3 regions of the Sinorhizobium sp. NFACC03 genome follow, and region 2 is predicted to be linked to each of the others. Evidence: predicted binding sites of a transcription regulator. Region 2 holds the regulator's gene; each other region holds the start of a gene.
What was found. The regulator PhoB, encoded in region 2, activates phosphate uptake and scavenging genes when phosphate is short. The targets are predictions, from matches to a motif close to TGTCATNNANCTGTCAT.
Positions count from the first base shown of each region.

Region 1 (5,181 bases), on a different contig from region 2:
CCAGCATCGATGATCATCGGGCCGCGGTCTTCCAGGTTGAACATCGCATAGGCAACCGATTCACCGGCATCGTTCGACAAGAGAACGCCGTTGACGCGGCCACCGATCTCGCCCTTGTAAGGCTGGTAGGCGTGGAACAGGCGGTTCATGATCGCCGTGCCGCGGGTGTCGGTCAGAAGTTCCGACTGGTAGCCGATGAGGCCGCGGGTCGGAGCGAAGAACACCAGGCGGACGCGGTTGCCGCCGGACGGACGCAGCTCGACCATCTCGGCCTTGCGCTCCGACATCTTCTGCACGACGACGCCGGAATGCTCTTCGTCAACGTCGATGACGACTTCTTCGATCGGCTCGAGCATCTGGCCGTTGTCGTCCTTGTGCATGACGACGCGCGGACGCGACACGGCAAGCTCGAAGCCTTCGCGGCGCATGGTTTCGATCAGAACCGCGAGCTGCAATTCGCCGCGACCGGAGACGAAGAACGAATCCTTTTCCGAAGATTCCTCGATCTTCAGCGCAACGTTGCCTTCGGCTTCCTTGAACAGACGGTCGCGGATGACGCGGCTCGTGACCTTGTCGCCTTCGGTGCCGGCAAGCGGGCTGTCGTTGACGATGAACGACATGGTAACGGTCGGCGGGTCGATCGGCTGTGCCGTCAGCGCTTCCGTGACCGACGGATCGCAGAAGGTGTCGGCGACGGTGCCCTTGGTCAGGCCGGCGATCGCGACGATGTCGCCCGCCTGTGCTTCTTCGATCGGCTGACGCTCGATGCCGCGGAAGGCGAGGATCTTGGAGATACGGCCAGTTTCAAGCAGCTTGCCATCCTGGCCGAGAACCTTGACGGCCTGGTTCGGCTTGACGGAGCCGGAATAAACGCGGCCGGTGATGATGCGGCCAAGGAAGGGGTTGGCTTCGAGAATCGTGCCGATCATGCGGAACGGGCCTTCGGCAACCGTCGGCTCCGGTACGTGCTGCAGCACGAGGTCGAGAAGCGGCGCCATGCCCTGGTCCTTCGGACCTTCCGGGTTGACGTTCATCCAGCCGTCGCGGCCCGAACCGTAGAGGATCGGGAAGTCGAGCTGCTCGTCGGAGGCGTCGAGGTTGGCAAAGAGGTCGAAGACTTCGTTGATGACTTCTTCGTGGCGACCGTCCGGACGGTCGATCTTGTTGATCGCGACGATCGGCTTCAGGCCGACCTTCAGCGCCTTGCCGACGACGAACTTCGTCTGCGGCATCGGACCTTCGGAAGCGTCGACGAGAACGATGGCACCGTCCACCATCGACAGGATGCGCTCGACTTCACCGCCGAAGTCGGCGTGGCCGGGGGTGTCAACGATGTTGATGCGCACGCCCTTCCACTCGACCGAGGTCGCCTTAGCGAGAATGGTGATGCCGCGCTCTTTTTCGATGTCGTTGGAGTCCATGACGCGTTCGGCAACGCGCTGGTTTTCGCGGAACGAGCCCGACTGCTTCAGGAGCTCGTCAACAAGGGTCGTTTTCCCATGGTCAACGTGCGCGATAATCGCGATGTTACGAATGCTCATTTTTCGTCTCGGAGGTTCAGGGCAAGCCCCGATGGGCCACGCCGCTTTTTCAATGGTCGCGCTCATACAGGTTTTTTTGCGATTGCGAAAGGGGGCGCGCGCATCAGTGCCGCGGTCAAATGCCGGTAGGCCATGGGTTTGCAACCGCCAGGGGTCTCGCGTGAGGGGTTTGGAAAGCTGTTAGCCGCGACCAGATTCGTCATGCAATCGCGGCCGGATCGAGCGTCACGCGCCAGAGTTCCTGGTCCTGCCTGTCCATCAGCCGCACGGTCATCTGCTGCGTCTGACCGTTGATATCGACGATGCCGAAGAACTGCAGACCCGCCGATGGCGGCAGGTTACTGTCGATGCCGCCGCCCGACGCCTTGATGAAGCGGACCTCCGGCCCGAAGGTCATGTCGAGTTCCTTCGGCCCATAGGTGCCGGAATGAAGCGGCCCCGACACGAGCTCCCAGAAAGGCGTGAATTCCTTGAAGGCGGCACGCGTGGGATCGTAGTGATGCGCGGCGGTATAATGTACGTCCGCCGTCAGCCAGACGAGGTTGTCGATGCCGTTGTCGCGGATGAAGCGCAGGAGATCGGCAAACTCCGGCTCGCGCCCCGAAGGTAGGCCGTTGTCGCCATTGGCGATGGCGTCGGAGCCGCGCTTATTCGTGTAGTCGTCCCAGACGACGAGCCCGATCGGCATGTCGCAGGCAATCACCTTCCAGACCGAGCGCGAAGCGGCAAGCTCGCGCTTCAGCCAATCCGCCTGCCGCGAGCCGAACAGCGCGCCGCCGCCGTCTTCGCCCTGGTTGGCGCCGCGATAGGAGCGCAGGTCGACGAAGAACACATCTAGCAGCGGCCCATAGCCGACCTTGCGGAAGATGCGGCCGGGCTGCGTCGCGACGTTGCGTATCGGCGTCATCTCGTGGAACGCGCGGGCTGCCCGTTCCGCGTAGACGGCGACGTCCTTTTCCGGATAGCGGGCATCGTCGCGAAGGTCGGTCGAAGCCGACCAGTTGTTCAAGACCTCATGATCGTCCCATTGATAAAAGGTGGGACAGACGGCATTCAGCTGCCGCACATGATCGTCGAGCAGATTGTATTTCCATTGCCCGCGATATTCCTCGAGCGTTCGCGCCACGTCACGCTTTTCATGGGTCACCACCCGGTTCTTCCAGACGCCGCCGTCGCGCAGCTGGATCTCGTCAGGAATAGGATTGTCGGCATAGATCGTATCGCCGGAATGGATGAAAAAATCCGGCTCATGCAGCCGCATGGTCGAATAGGTCTTCATGCCGACATCATCGATTCCCCAGCCCTGGCCGGCGGTATCGCCGGACCAGACGAAGCGGACCGAGCGCTTGCGCAAGGGTGCTGTGCGAAACCGGCCGGTGACCGGTTCGGAGACCCGGTTGACATCATAAAGATCGGTGGCGGTGAACCGGTAGAAGATGTCCTGGTCCGGCAGCAATCCGTCGAGCGAACACTTGATCGCACAATCCGTCTGCGGCGTCGCTGTGAGATCGGCAAGGCGAACCGGATTGGAGAAGCTCTCGGTGGTCGAATACTCGACCGACACCTTCGACGGTCGATCCACCCGCGTCCAGATCATGCCGGAGGACGTATCGACATCGCCCGATTGCACGCCATGTATGAACTCCGGCCGGCCGTAGCCTCTCGCATAGAAGGGTGTCGCAAGACCGGACGAGGCCACGAAGCCCGCGGCACCGGCGGAAAGCAGGAAAGAACGCCGGGAAAGCGTCTTGAGGATATCGGCCAAACGGACCTCCGAATCGGCAGCGCGACCGCGCGTGCCGGACCTTTGGGCATCCGGATGTCAGCGACGTAACAGAGCCATGAAACTATTTGAACAGTTTGGCGACAGTTCGGTGAAGGCCGAGGCCCGCTGGCCCCCAATCCTCACCGTGGAATTCGGCGGCAATGCTGCTATCTAAGGTCATGTTCGTTCGCCCCGCGAATCCGGCCAACAACTTCAGTCTCATGCCGCCCTGGCGGCGACAAATCCGACAGGTCATCCTCGTGCCCCATTCGACCAACACTCCCGCCCGCGACCGCCTGGAACAGATCTTGAGCCGGCTCAACGATCGTCGGCACGAAGAAAAGGCCTTCGTGCGCCTCTATGCCGACAGCGCCCGTGCCGAGGCTGACACCTCCGACCGGCGCCAAAAGACCGGCGCCAGCCTTGGACCACTCGACGGCAAGATCGTCTCGATCAAGGACCTTTTCGATGTCGCGGGCGAACCGACGCTTGCCGGTTCCATCATCCGCCGCGACGCGCCGCCGGCCACGTCAGACGCGTTGGCCGTACAGCGACTGCGCGCCGCCGGCGCTGTCATCATCGGCAAGACGCATATGACCGAATTCGCTTTCACCGCAGTCGGTCTCAATCCGCATTACCCGGCGCCAGGCAACGCGACCGACGAAAACCTGATCCCCGGTGGCTCGTCCTCCGGCGCCGGGGTTTCCGCGGCCGAAGGCACCTGCGACATCGCCATCGGCTCCGATACCGGCGGCTCCATACGCATCCCGGCAGCGCTGAACGGCATCGTCGGCTTCAAACCGACGGCCAGCCGCGTTCCGCTCGATGGTTCCTTTCCGCTGTCGCCGAGCCTCGATTCGCTCGGGCCGCTCGCCCGAACCGTTGCCGATTGCGCGATAACAGACGCCGTGATGGCCGGTGAGCAGCCGATACCGCCTGTCGCCCGCCCGATTGCAGGACTTCGCATCGGTATTCCCCGGGGAAGGCTGCTCGAAGAGCTCTCGCCCGAAATCGCCAATGCCTTTGCCGCAAGCCTCGACCGGCTGGCCAAAGCGGGCGCCGAGATCGTCGACTGTACACTCGATGACTTGATTGAGCGGCTTGCCGAAGCAACGCGAATCGGCTCGATCGCCGGCCTGGAAGCAAGCCGCATCCATGCCGGCTGGCTAAATGACGATGGTGCTCCCGTCGATGACAGGGTCAAGCTCCCGCTTCGCCGCCGCCTCACCGTACCGGATGCAGCCATCTCGGCCCTGTTGGAAACTCGGCGCGCACTCGCCGCCGCCATGGACGAGCGGCTTTCGCCCTTCGATCTCATCGCACTGCCGACGACACCGATCGCCGCCGTGCCGATCGCCAGCGTCGAAACGGACGTGGCGGAATACAACCGCGTCGAGGGACTGCTCCTGCGCAATTGCCAGGTTGCCAACCAGTTCGATCTCAACGCCATCACCCTGCCGATGCCGGGTCTCGTGCGGCCGGCCGGACTGATGCTGATGGGAAGGAATGGAACGGACGCGGCCGTGCTGACGACGGCGCTTTCGGTGGAAGCACTGCTGCGGGAAATTTAAGGTAGCAACCGACCTCCGACGCGGAGGATCCATGCGAGCCGGGTGTCAGTCTCGGCAAGCATTTCCTCTGGTGACGCCGGCCAAGCTCAGTACGCTGGCGGCCGGCACTGTCTCTCAGTGCATCGTCTCGCCGGAAATCTCGTCGCGGAGAATACGGAAGGCGTCTTCAAGCGCTGCGACCAGAGCGTCGGTCAGTTCGTCGCCGTCATTGTTCGCGAGATAGAGGGCGACCATCGAATCCGACGGGTCACGGTAATGTTCGATATCATTTGACATATCATTGTCCTTCATTCGCCGTGTCACA
Region 1 is NZ_FMXF01000006.1:114,962-120,142, reverse strand. Features, by position in the region: gene typA (translational GTPase TypA) at 1-1,541, opposite strand, end outside; gene BLU35_RS11555 (alkaline phosphatase D family protein) at 1,741-3,306, opposite strand; gene BLU35_RS11550 (amidase) at 3,528-4,877, shown strand; gene BLU35_RS35605 (hypothetical protein) at 4,992-5,153, opposite strand.
Region 1: the regulator PhoB is predicted to act here: its motif matches at 3,405-3,421, upstream of BLU35_RS11555 (alkaline phosphatase D family protein).

Region 2 (5,181 bases):
CAAGCGCCGAGCGGGAAGCCGCCACCGATACCCTTGGCAACGGCCATGATATCCGGGCGGATGCCCGTCCACTCATGGGCGAAAAGCTTGCCGGTGCGGCCGACGCCGGTCTGAACCTCGTCGAGGATCAGGAGCAGGCCGAATTCGTCGCAGAGGGCGCGCAGTTCCTGCATGAATTCCTTGGTCGCGGGACGGATGCCGCCCTCGCCCTGGATCGGCTCGATCAGGATCGCGGCGGTCTCCTCGGTGATCGCATTCTTGACGGCTGCGAGGTCGCCGAACGGAACCTGGTAGAACCCTGGGGCCTTTGGCCCGAAACCTTCAATGTACTTTTGCTGACCACCGGCCGCGATCGTCGCGATCGTGCGGCCGTGGAAGGCGCCCTCGAAGGTGATGATGTGAAACTTCTCCGGCTGGCCTTTGGCGAAGTGGTAGCGCCGCGCCGTCTTGATCGCGCATTCCAGCGCTTCCGCACCGGAATTGGTGAAGAAGACCCGATCAGCAAAGGTTACGGCGGCCAGGCGGCGTCCAAGACTTTCCTGACCGGGAACCTCGTAAAGGTTGGAAAGGTGCCAAACCTTCTCGGCCTGCGCCTTCAGCGCCTCGACGAGATGCGGATGCGCATGGCCGAGCGAGTTCACGGCAACGCCGGCAGCGAAGTCGAGATAGCGCGAGCCGTCTTCGGCGATCAGCCAGACGCCCTCTCCTCGCTCGAAACGCAACGGCGCGCGCATGTAGGTATCGTAAAGCGGCGTGGTTGCAGTCATGCGAGGCTCTCCTTCACTCCAATCGGCATCGGTCCCGCTGCTTCATGCGGCCCGATAAAAATCAAAAATGCCGCCTTTCGGCGGCGCAGGCACTATTCCTATTTCGCACTGCAATGTCAACAAAACCAAGCCTTGCAGCGCGGTAACGAGATCCATTTCCCTGCGACGAAAAAATCGGCCGGAAGGGCTTGCAAAAATGCAACGCTGATCGAGCAAGTTGGGGAAAACTACGAATTCGATTCGGCGTGATTCCCCGGACTCTTGCCACGGAGTCCGGCGGTCAGTACGTTAACATTCAATTACTAGACGCATGCGGCGGACCTAGTCACCAAAAGAGTTATCGCGTTTGCAACCTCGAGATTCAACCGGGGTGCGGTGAGGGATTCTGCCATCCCCAACGCTGAGAACGGAGAGTGCAGAAATGAACTGGACTGACGAGCGGGTGGAGAAACTGAAGAAGCTTTGGTCCGAGGGCCTGAGCGCAAGCCAGATCGCGGCACAGCTCGGCGGCGTCAGCCGTAACGCTGTCATCGGCAAGGTTCATCGCCTGAGCCTTCCCGGCCGCGCCAAAGCCGGCGGCAGCACCACTGCGGCAGCCCGCCCGAAGCGGCCGACCTCGGCGCCGCGCGCTCCGAACTACGCCTCGCGCGTTTCGACCCGCACCGTTGCCCGTCCGTCCGGCGCCACCGTCCTCAAGGAAGAGATCGAAGTCGATCTCGTTGCCGAGCAGGATTTCAGCATCCAGACCGACGTGGTCGTGCCGATGTCGCGCCGCCTCGAGCTGACCCAGCTCACCGAACGCACCTGCAAGTGGCCGATCGGCGACCCGCTGAAGGAAGAGTTCCACTTCTGCGGCAACGATTCCCCGGAAGCTTCGCCCTATTGCAGCTTCCATGCGCGGCTTGCCTACCAGCCATCCGCCGAGCGCCGTCGGATGCGCTAAGGATCCGCACAGGACCAAAACGAAAGGGGCCGATCGGCCCCTTTTTCATTGACTTCTGTTTGCCCTTCTCAGCTTTCGAGCGAGTAGCCGGCGCCGCGCACGGTGCGGATGACATCAGGCATGGTCGAGAAGTTCAGCGCCTTGCGCAGGCGGCCGACATGCACGTCGACGGTCCGCTCGTCGACATAGATGTCGTGGCCCCAGACGCCGTCCAGCAACTGCGAGCGCGAGAAGACACGGCCCGGAGAGGACATCAGGAACTCCAGCAGGCGGAACTCCGTCGGCCCCAGGCGAACTTCGCGGCTGCGACGATGGACGCGATGGGTTTCCCGGTCGAGCTCGATGTCGCCGCAGCGCAGCAGCGTCGAGAGAACTTCGGGCTTCGCCCGGCGGAGCATCGCCTTGACGCGGGCCATCAGCTCCGGCGTGGAGAAGGGCTTGACCACATAGTCGTCGGCCCCGGTCGCGAGACCGCGAACGCGCTCGCTTTCCTCGCCGCGCGCCGTCAGCATGATGATCGGCAGCCGCTCCGTCTCCGGGCGCTGGCGCAACCTACGGCAAAGCTCGATGCCGGAGACGCCAGGCAACATCCAGTCGAGGATCAGAAGGTCGGGCAGGCGTTCCTGTAGCCGGATCTCCGCCTCGTCACCCCTGAGGATCGTATCGACGTCGAAGCCTTCAGCTTCCAGATTGTAACGCAGCAGGACGCTCAGCGCCTCTTCGTCTTCGACCACGGCGATTTTTGGCAACATCAGGTAACGTCTCCTTACCGCGAGCGCCGCGCGGGTCCAGCGGACCGGCCGGCACTCAGACACTCTAAATCTGGAGCATCCCCGCCATTTTCAAAGGCGGTGCGAAAAGCCGCATGCTTCAGATGCAGGAATTCGGGGCCGCGACCGAAGCCGCGACCGGATGATACTCATGGGCATGCATTGCGAACGGCGCGTTTGACGCCAGAGCGGGATGAGGAAAAGTGTATGCGGTTGTCCCCCGCATCCCGCTCAAACCTTCTAGTCGTTGACCGAGCCCAACGTCGACGTGTTGTCATCCTTCGGGCGCTCGCCCTCCGGCTGGGCACCCGTCGCCATGTAATAGATCGTCTCGGCGATGTTGGTCGCGTGGTCGCCGATACGCTCGATGTTCTTGGCACAGAACAGAAGATGCGTGCAGGGCGTGATGTTGCGCGGATCTTCCATCATGTAGGTGAGCAGCTCGCGGAACAGCGAGGTGTAGATCGCGTCGATCTCCTCGTCGCGTTCGCGAATGCTATTGGCCTTTTCCGGCGAACGCGAGGCATAGACGTCGAGCACTTCCTTGAGCTGCACCAGAGCGAGTTCGGCGAGATGCTCGAGACCGCGGGCGAGCTTGCGCGGGATGCCCGAACCGGCAACCGCGATCACGCGCTTGGCAGTGTTCTTGCCGAGGTCGCCGACACGCTCCAGGTCGGAGGCGATGCGGATCGACCCCATGATCTCGCGAAGGTCGGCGGCGACCGGCTGGCGCTTGGCGATCGTGACAATCGCCTTCTCGCCGATCTGGCGCTCGGCATCATCGAGAACGGTGTCGTCCGAGATTACCTTTTGCGCCAGCGCCAGGTCGGAATTGACTAGGGCGCGGACGGATTCGGCGACCATCTGCTCGGCGAGACCGCCCATTTCCGAGATGCGGCGCGTCAGGTACTTCAGTTCTTCGTCATAGGCGGACATGATATGCATGGACATGATCGTCGATCCTTACAGGCGCTTTCCAGTGACTGTTGCAGCCGTGATTGGCCTCAGCCGAAGCGGCCCATGATGTAATCCTGGGTGCGCTGGTCATCCGGATTGGTGAACATCTTGTCGGTGTCGTTCTCCTCGACGAGATTGCCGAGGTGGAACATGGCGGTGCGCTGCGACACGCGGGCGGCCTGCTGCATCGAGTGGGTCACGATGACGATCGTGAAGTTCGTGCGCAGTTCGTGGATGAGTTCCTCGACCTTGGCGGTCGCGATCGGGTCGAGTGCCGAGCAGGGCTCGTCCATCAGGATGACTTCCGGGCTGACGGCAACAGCGCGTGCGATGCAAAGGCGCTGCTGCTGACCACCGGAGAGGCCGGTGCCCGGCTCCTGCAGGCGGTCCTTCACCTCGTTCCACAAACCTGCCTTCTGCAGGCTGGTCTCGACCACATCGTCAAAGTCCGCCTTGGTGCGGGCAAGTCCGTGGATGCGCGGACCGTAGGCGACGTTGTCGTAGATCGACTTCGGGAACGGGTTCGGCTTCTGGAAGACCATGCCGACGCGGGCGCGCAGCTCGACCACGTCAATGGTCGGGTCGTAGATGTCGTCCTCATCGAGCGTGATCTTGCCGGTGACGCGGCAGTTCTCGATGGTGTCGTTCATGCGGTTCAGCGTGCGCAGGAAGGTCGACTTGCCGCAGCCCGACGGACCGATCAGCGCCGTTACCGTGTTCTCGCGGATGTTGAGGTTGACGTCGAAAAGCGCCCGCTTCTCGCCGTAGTAGACCGACACATCCTTGCCGATCATCTTGAAGGGAACCGTGTTCATTTTCTGATCCAAGGCTTTCTCGACCGCTGCTTCTGACATGATGTTCATAGTAATTACCTCACTACCAACGGCGCTCAAAGCGACGTCGCAACAGAATGGCGCCAAGGTTCATGACGACGAGGAAGATGAGAAGTATGATGATCGCGCCGGAGGTGCGCTCGACGAAGGCGCGTTCCGCCTCGTTGGCCCACATGTAGATCTGCACCGGCAGCGCTGTCGATGGCTCCATCGGCGAACCGGGATAGTCGACGACGAAGGCGACCATGCCGATCAACAGCAACGGCGCGGTTTCGCCAAGCGCATGGGCAAGGCCGATGATCGTACCGGTCAGAATGCCCGGCATCGCCAGCGGCAGAACGTGGTGGAAGATGGTCTGCATCTTCGAGGCACCGAGACCGAGCGCCGCCGAACGGATGGACGGCGGAACCGCCTTCAAGGCCGCGCGGGTGGCGATGATGATCGTCGGCAGGGTCATCAGCGTCAGCACGAAACCGCCGACGACGGCCGCCGAACGCGGCATGCCGGCAAAGTTGATGAAGACGGCGAGACCCAACAGACCGTAGACGATCGACGGAACGGCCGCGAGGTTGTTGATGTTGACCTCGATCAGGTCGGTGAGCCGGTTCTTCGGAGCGAACTCTTCGAGATAGATCGAGGCGGCAACGCCGATCGGCAACGACAGCAGGAGCACGATCAGCATCATGTAGAACGAGCCGAGGGCGGCAACGCCGACGCCCGCCGCTTCAGGACGGCTGGAGGCGCCGAAGGTGAAGATGCCGGTGTTGAAGCTCTTCTTCAGGACGCCGGCGCTTTCGAGCTCGTTCATCCAGGTGACCTGCTGGTCCTTGACCTTGCGCTTGCTCTCTTCGACCTTGAGGTCGATCTGCCCCTTGTTGGCGGAGTCGATGTTGGCTTCGGCCAAAAGGGTG
Region 2 is NZ_FMXF01000001.1:74,026-79,206, reverse strand. Features, by position in the region: gene BLU35_RS00375 (aspartate aminotransferase family protein) at 1-767, opposite strand, end outside; gene BLU35_RS00370 (GcrA family cell cycle regulator) at 1,189-1,710, shown strand; gene phoB (phosphate regulon transcriptional regulator PhoB) at 1,779-2,462, opposite strand; gene phoU (phosphate signaling complex protein PhoU) at 2,721-3,434, opposite strand; gene pstB (phosphate ABC transporter ATP-binding protein PstB) at 3,485-4,300, opposite strand; gene pstA (phosphate ABC transporter permease PstA) at 4,314-5,181, opposite strand, start outside.

Region 3 (5,181 bases), on a different contig from region 2:
AAGTAGTTGGTCCGGAGCGTCGCTTCGATCGCGTTGACGTAGCGACGAAGGATGCGGTCCTCGTCAAGGCTCGGAACGGCAGACAGCGCGTCCTCGATCGCGGAAAGCAGGGCGCTGCACTTCTTTGCACGCGGCTTTTCCTCGAGCTTCGGATCCATCCGGGTCACGAACAGCTTGAAGATATCGGCTGCGATCGCCGGATACTTGTTCAGCGTGTCGGCGATATAGCCCTGCGAATAGGTGATGCCGGCCTGGCGCAGATAGCGGGAATAGGCGCGCAGCACTGTGACTTCACGGGCATTGAGGCCCGCAAGCAGGATCAGCCGGTTGAAGTTGTCGTCCTCGATCGTGCCGTTCCAGGCGGCGAGGAAGGCTTCCTCCAGCGCCGCACCCGACTTTTCGAGATTGAGCGCAAGGCCGTCGCGATGGATCAGCTCCATGTCGTGCAGCACCACGCGGTGCTTGTCCTCGCCGTGCCTGCCGACATTGAGGTCGTAGGTCTGTTCGCTGATGACCCGGAAGCCGAGGTTTTCCAGCAGCGGCACGCGGCGCGACAGCGACACGGGCTCGCCGGCATGGAAGATCTTCAGCTCGGCCGTGTCAGGACGGTTGACCGGGCGGTTATAGTTGTAGAACGAGATCCGGATCGGATCTTCCGCCTTGCAGGCGGCAATGTCTGCAAGGTCGGCATAGGCTTCCGCCGGCGTGAAGAACGACTGGTAGGCGCCGTCGACATCAAGCTCGATGCCGTCCTTACGGGCGAGAAGGTCGAACCGATCGATCCAGCGCGTGACGATGCCGCGAACGGCCTCTTCAAGCTTGGCCTGCGGAATGCGCGGGGTCTTGCCGCTGGTGCGGCCTATGATGAAGTGCACGCGCGCCAGACCGCCTTCGGGGAAGGCCGGGTAATAGGCCGAAACGCGGCCGTCATAGGCGGTCTTCAGGTAGTCGCCGATCTTTTCGCGTACGTCGGAATCATATTGTTCGCGCGGCACGAAGACGATGACCGAGACGAAGCGGTCGAAATGGTCGATGCGCGGCAGGACGCGGATGCGCGGCCGGTCGCCGAGTTCGTTGATCTGTTCGCAGAAGGCGGCGAGCAGACCGACATCGATCTGGAAGAGGTCGTCGCGCGGATAGGATTCGAGCGTGTTGTCCAGCATCTTGCCGGAGTGGCTCTGCGGGTCGTAGCCGAAATGGTCGACGATCTTCTCGATCTTGTGGCGCAGCAACGGGATTTCAGCCGCCTGGCGGGTATAGGCCGAGGAAGTGAACAGGCCGACGATGCGCAACTCGCCGGCGACATTGCCGTCGGCATCGAAGCGCTTGATGCCGATATAGTCCATATAGGCGCGGCGATGGACGACCGATTTCACGTTGGCCTTGGTGACGATCAGGAAATCGGGGCCGTCGAGGAAGGCGAGGATTTCCGGCGTGGTCAGTACTGCGTCCTTGCCCTGGCGCAGAACGCGCACGTCGGGGTTGGAGAGGATGCCGAGGCCCCTGCCCTTGCCGCGCTCGACCGTCGCCTTTCCGCCCTTACCCGAGTAGGTATACTCGCGCATGCCGATAAAGGTGAAGTTGTTGTCGCGCAGCCAGCGAAGGAAGGCGAGCGCCTCATCACGGTCGCTCTTCTTGCGCGAGGCGTTGTAGGCCTCGAGTTCCTGCACGGCCTGGTCGAGCAGCGCCGTCATCGCCGGCCAGTCGTGTACCGTCTGGTGTACCTGCTCCAGCACGTCGCGGATGCGGTTGCTGAGCTGCTCGGCTTCGACGGGCGCCAGCTTCGTCAAGTGGATCTGGATGTGGCTGACGCGGTGCGCCGGATCGCTTGCCTCTTCCGGATCGAAGAGTTTTACCGGCTTGCCCGGTTCCTTGACCAGGATGGGATGGATCGCGAGGTGGATATCGCGGTGCGTGCTGGTGATTTCCCCCATGACCGAATCATAGAGGAACGGCATGTTGTGTTCGGTGATCGCGATGATCGAAACCTCGGTGCCACCCGGCGCGACGCCGGCGACGGTTTCGACCGAAACCTGCGGCTTGCCGCCATCCCAGCGGGCGAGTTCACGATGCGCATGGGCTGCAATCAGCGCCAGCATGTCCGCCGAATAAAGATCGAGGTCGTCGTTGCTGGCCCCACCGAAGAGGCTCTCCGGCGCCAGCGCGTCGACGCCCAGTTTGATGGCGGCCGCCTTTGCTGCGTCGATGTGTCTGTCCCGCTTCGGATTGTATTTCACGCCCATGAAGTCTCTCCCACTCATGATAGGCCAAACCCTATCAGAACCATGGCTAATGGCGACCGCTTTTTACGCCGAATTCGGCAAAATCGAGCCGAAAATTGGAGAATTTCACGTGAAAACAGCTTAAATCCATTTAAATCGAAGGCGATTTCGCGAAAATTGCTCGAAAATCGATGAAAAAGTACGAAAACGCCAGCGGCTTCCACCGGACCTATCTGCCATCGCCTGTTGACAGGGCGGTGACAGTCGGGTGATCAGAGTTTGTAGACCGAAGGATTGGACTCGTCGATGCCCGAAATGCCCTCCCTGCCCGGCGCCGTCATCGTCATCTCGAGCCATGTCGTGCGTGGCAAGGTCGGCAACCGGGCCGCGGTGTTCGCGTTGGAGACGCTGGGGCATCCGGTCTGGGCACTTCCGACGGTCATTCTTCCCTGGCATCCCGGACACGGGCGCTCGACCCGCGTCACCATTTCAGACGCGGATTTCCAGTCGATGATCGACGATCTCATTGCCGCGCCCTGGGTCGGGGAGGTGCGCGCCGTGCTTTCGGGCTATCTCGGATCGCCCGGTCAGGCCGAAGGTGTCGCGCGGTTGGTGACGGCTCTTAGGGAACGTAATCCCAAGCTGATCTACGCTTGCGATCCCGTCATTGGCGACGCCGGCGGGCTCTATGTTCCGGAGGCGACCGCGACGGCCATCCGTGACCAGCTGCTGCCGCTCGCCAACCTGGCGACGCCGAACCGCTTCGAGCTCGCCTGGCTCGCCGGCGCGACGCTGGAAACCAATACGGCGATCCTCGATGCCGCCCTCGGCCTCGGTCCGGCCCGCGTGCTGGTGACCTCAGCGGTGCCGATGATGAGCGGCGGTACCGGCAATCTCTTCCTTTCGGGCAATCACGCGCTGCTCGCCGAACATCGGCTCGTCGAGAACCCGCCGAATGGCACCGGAGACTTGCTGACTGCCCTGTTTCTCGCGCGGCTTCTCGAAGGACTATCGGAAGAGCGCGCATTGCAGATGGCGACCGCAAGCGTGTTCGAGATCATCGCGCGGAGCGTCAAACGCGGTGCCGACGAGTTGACGATCGAGCAGGACGCTTCGAGCCTTTCGACGCCGATGGCGATGGTGCAGATGCGCCGCCTGGTGCATCCGAATCAGATGCGGCGCAAATAGAAGAAACTGTTCATGGGCAGCAGCCCTTGTCGCATCGTGGATTGAACTTTAGGTCATGATGATATTCATGGCGGGGCGTGATGCGGGCGGAAGTCCGCTCATCCCGCTCGAAGCAGCAGCGGAGTAATCGATGGACAAGCAGCAACAGCGTTTTCCGGACCACCTTCTGAACGGCTACCACAACTTCATGAATGGCCGCTTCAGCGAACAGCAGAAGCGCTACAAGGTGCTGGCGGAAACCGGCCAGAAGCCGAGGACGATGGTTGTTGCCTGTTGCGATTCGCGGGCGGCGCCGGAAACGATCTTCGACAGCGGGCCGGGTGAACTCTTCGTCGTGCGCAACGTCGCCAATCTCATGCCGCCCTATGAGCCGGATGGCCATTACCATTCGACGTCGGCCGCGCTTGAGTTCGCCGTGCAGTCGCTCCGCGTCAGCGACATCGTCGTGATGGGGCATGGCCGCTGCGGCGGTATCAAGGCGGTGCTCGATCCTGATGCCGAGCCCTTGTCGCCGGGCGATTTCATCGGTCGCTGGATGAACCTCCTGAAGCCGGCCGCCGAGCAGATCCAAAGCAACGACGTCATGACCCAGGCGGAGCGGCAGCGTGCGCTCGAGCGGGTCTCGATCCGCAACTCGCTTGCCAACCTGCGCACCTTCCCTTGTGTTCAGATCCTCGAAGCCAAGGGCAAGCTGCATCTGCACGGCGCCTGGTTCGACATCTCGACCGGCGAGCTTTGGATCATGGATCCCGCGACCGGCGACTTCTCCCGCCCGGGCATGTAACCAGCAAAAAAGCCCGAATCGACGATCCGGGCTTTGCAATCTTCCGAAAGGCATCGTGCATCCGGAGAGATGCGCGAATTGGGTTCGATCAGAGGCCGTCGATCTCGGCGCCGATGATGGCGATTGCCTGCTGGTAGACGGTTGCCGCGTTCCAGCCCTGGATCGCGCCGAAATTCGCCTGGCCTTGTTGATAGCCGGCACCCGGCTGCCAGCCGTGACCGCGCAGGAAGTTGGCGGTCGAGGCCAGCGCGTCGGCCTTGGAGCGAACCATGTCGATGTGGCCGTTGCCGTCGCCATCGACGCCGTATTTCAGGACGTTGGCCGGCAGGAACTGGGTCTGCCCGATCTCGCCGTGGGCCGCACCGCGCGCATCGGGGCTCAGGTCACCGCGCTGTACAAGCTGCAGGGCGGCATAGAGCTGGTCGGTGAAATAGTCCGAGCGGCGGCAGTCATAGGCGAGCGTCGAAACCGCCGAGAGCGTATGCTCTTTGCCCATGAAGCCGCCAAAGCCTGTTTCCATGCCCCAGATAGCGATCAGCGGGCCGGCGGGCACGCCGAAGCGGCGTTCAATGCTGGTGAAGAGCGCCGCATTCTGCTGCTTCATCTTCTTGCCGCGGGAAATGATCGTCTGACCGCCGCGCTTCTGCATGAACTGGTCGAGCGACAGCTTGAAGCTCTTCTGGCCGCGGTCGGCGCGGATCGTCGCCTTGTTGTAGGAGACGCTGGAAAGGGCGCGGTCGAGCACCGCAGGGCTGATGCCGCTGCCTGAGGCTTCCTGCTTGAAATTCTGCACCCAGGCAGCAAATCCGCTTCCGTCGTTGCCGCATTGGGCGGCGGAGGCCACCGCCGGAAAAACTACAGTCGAAACCAGGGCAGCAAGCCCCACCGCTACGCACTTTGCCCTGTGCATGAAATACCCCGTCATAGCCCGAATCTCATTGCTTTCAAAAATGCCAGCCTTGGCCGGCCATGTCACCTGCCGGAAGC
Region 3 is NZ_FMXF01000009.1:77,286-82,466, reverse strand. Features, by position in the region: gene BLU35_RS14085 (NAD-glutamate dehydrogenase) at 1-2,243, opposite strand, end outside; gene pdxY (pyridoxal kinase PdxY) at 2,529-3,410, shown strand; gene BLU35_RS14075 (carbonic anhydrase) at 3,541-4,194, shown strand; gene BLU35_RS14070 (lytic murein transglycosylase) at 4,283-5,104, opposite strand.
Region 3: the regulator PhoB is predicted to act here: its motif matches at 2,469-2,485, upstream of BLU35_RS14085 (NAD-glutamate dehydrogenase).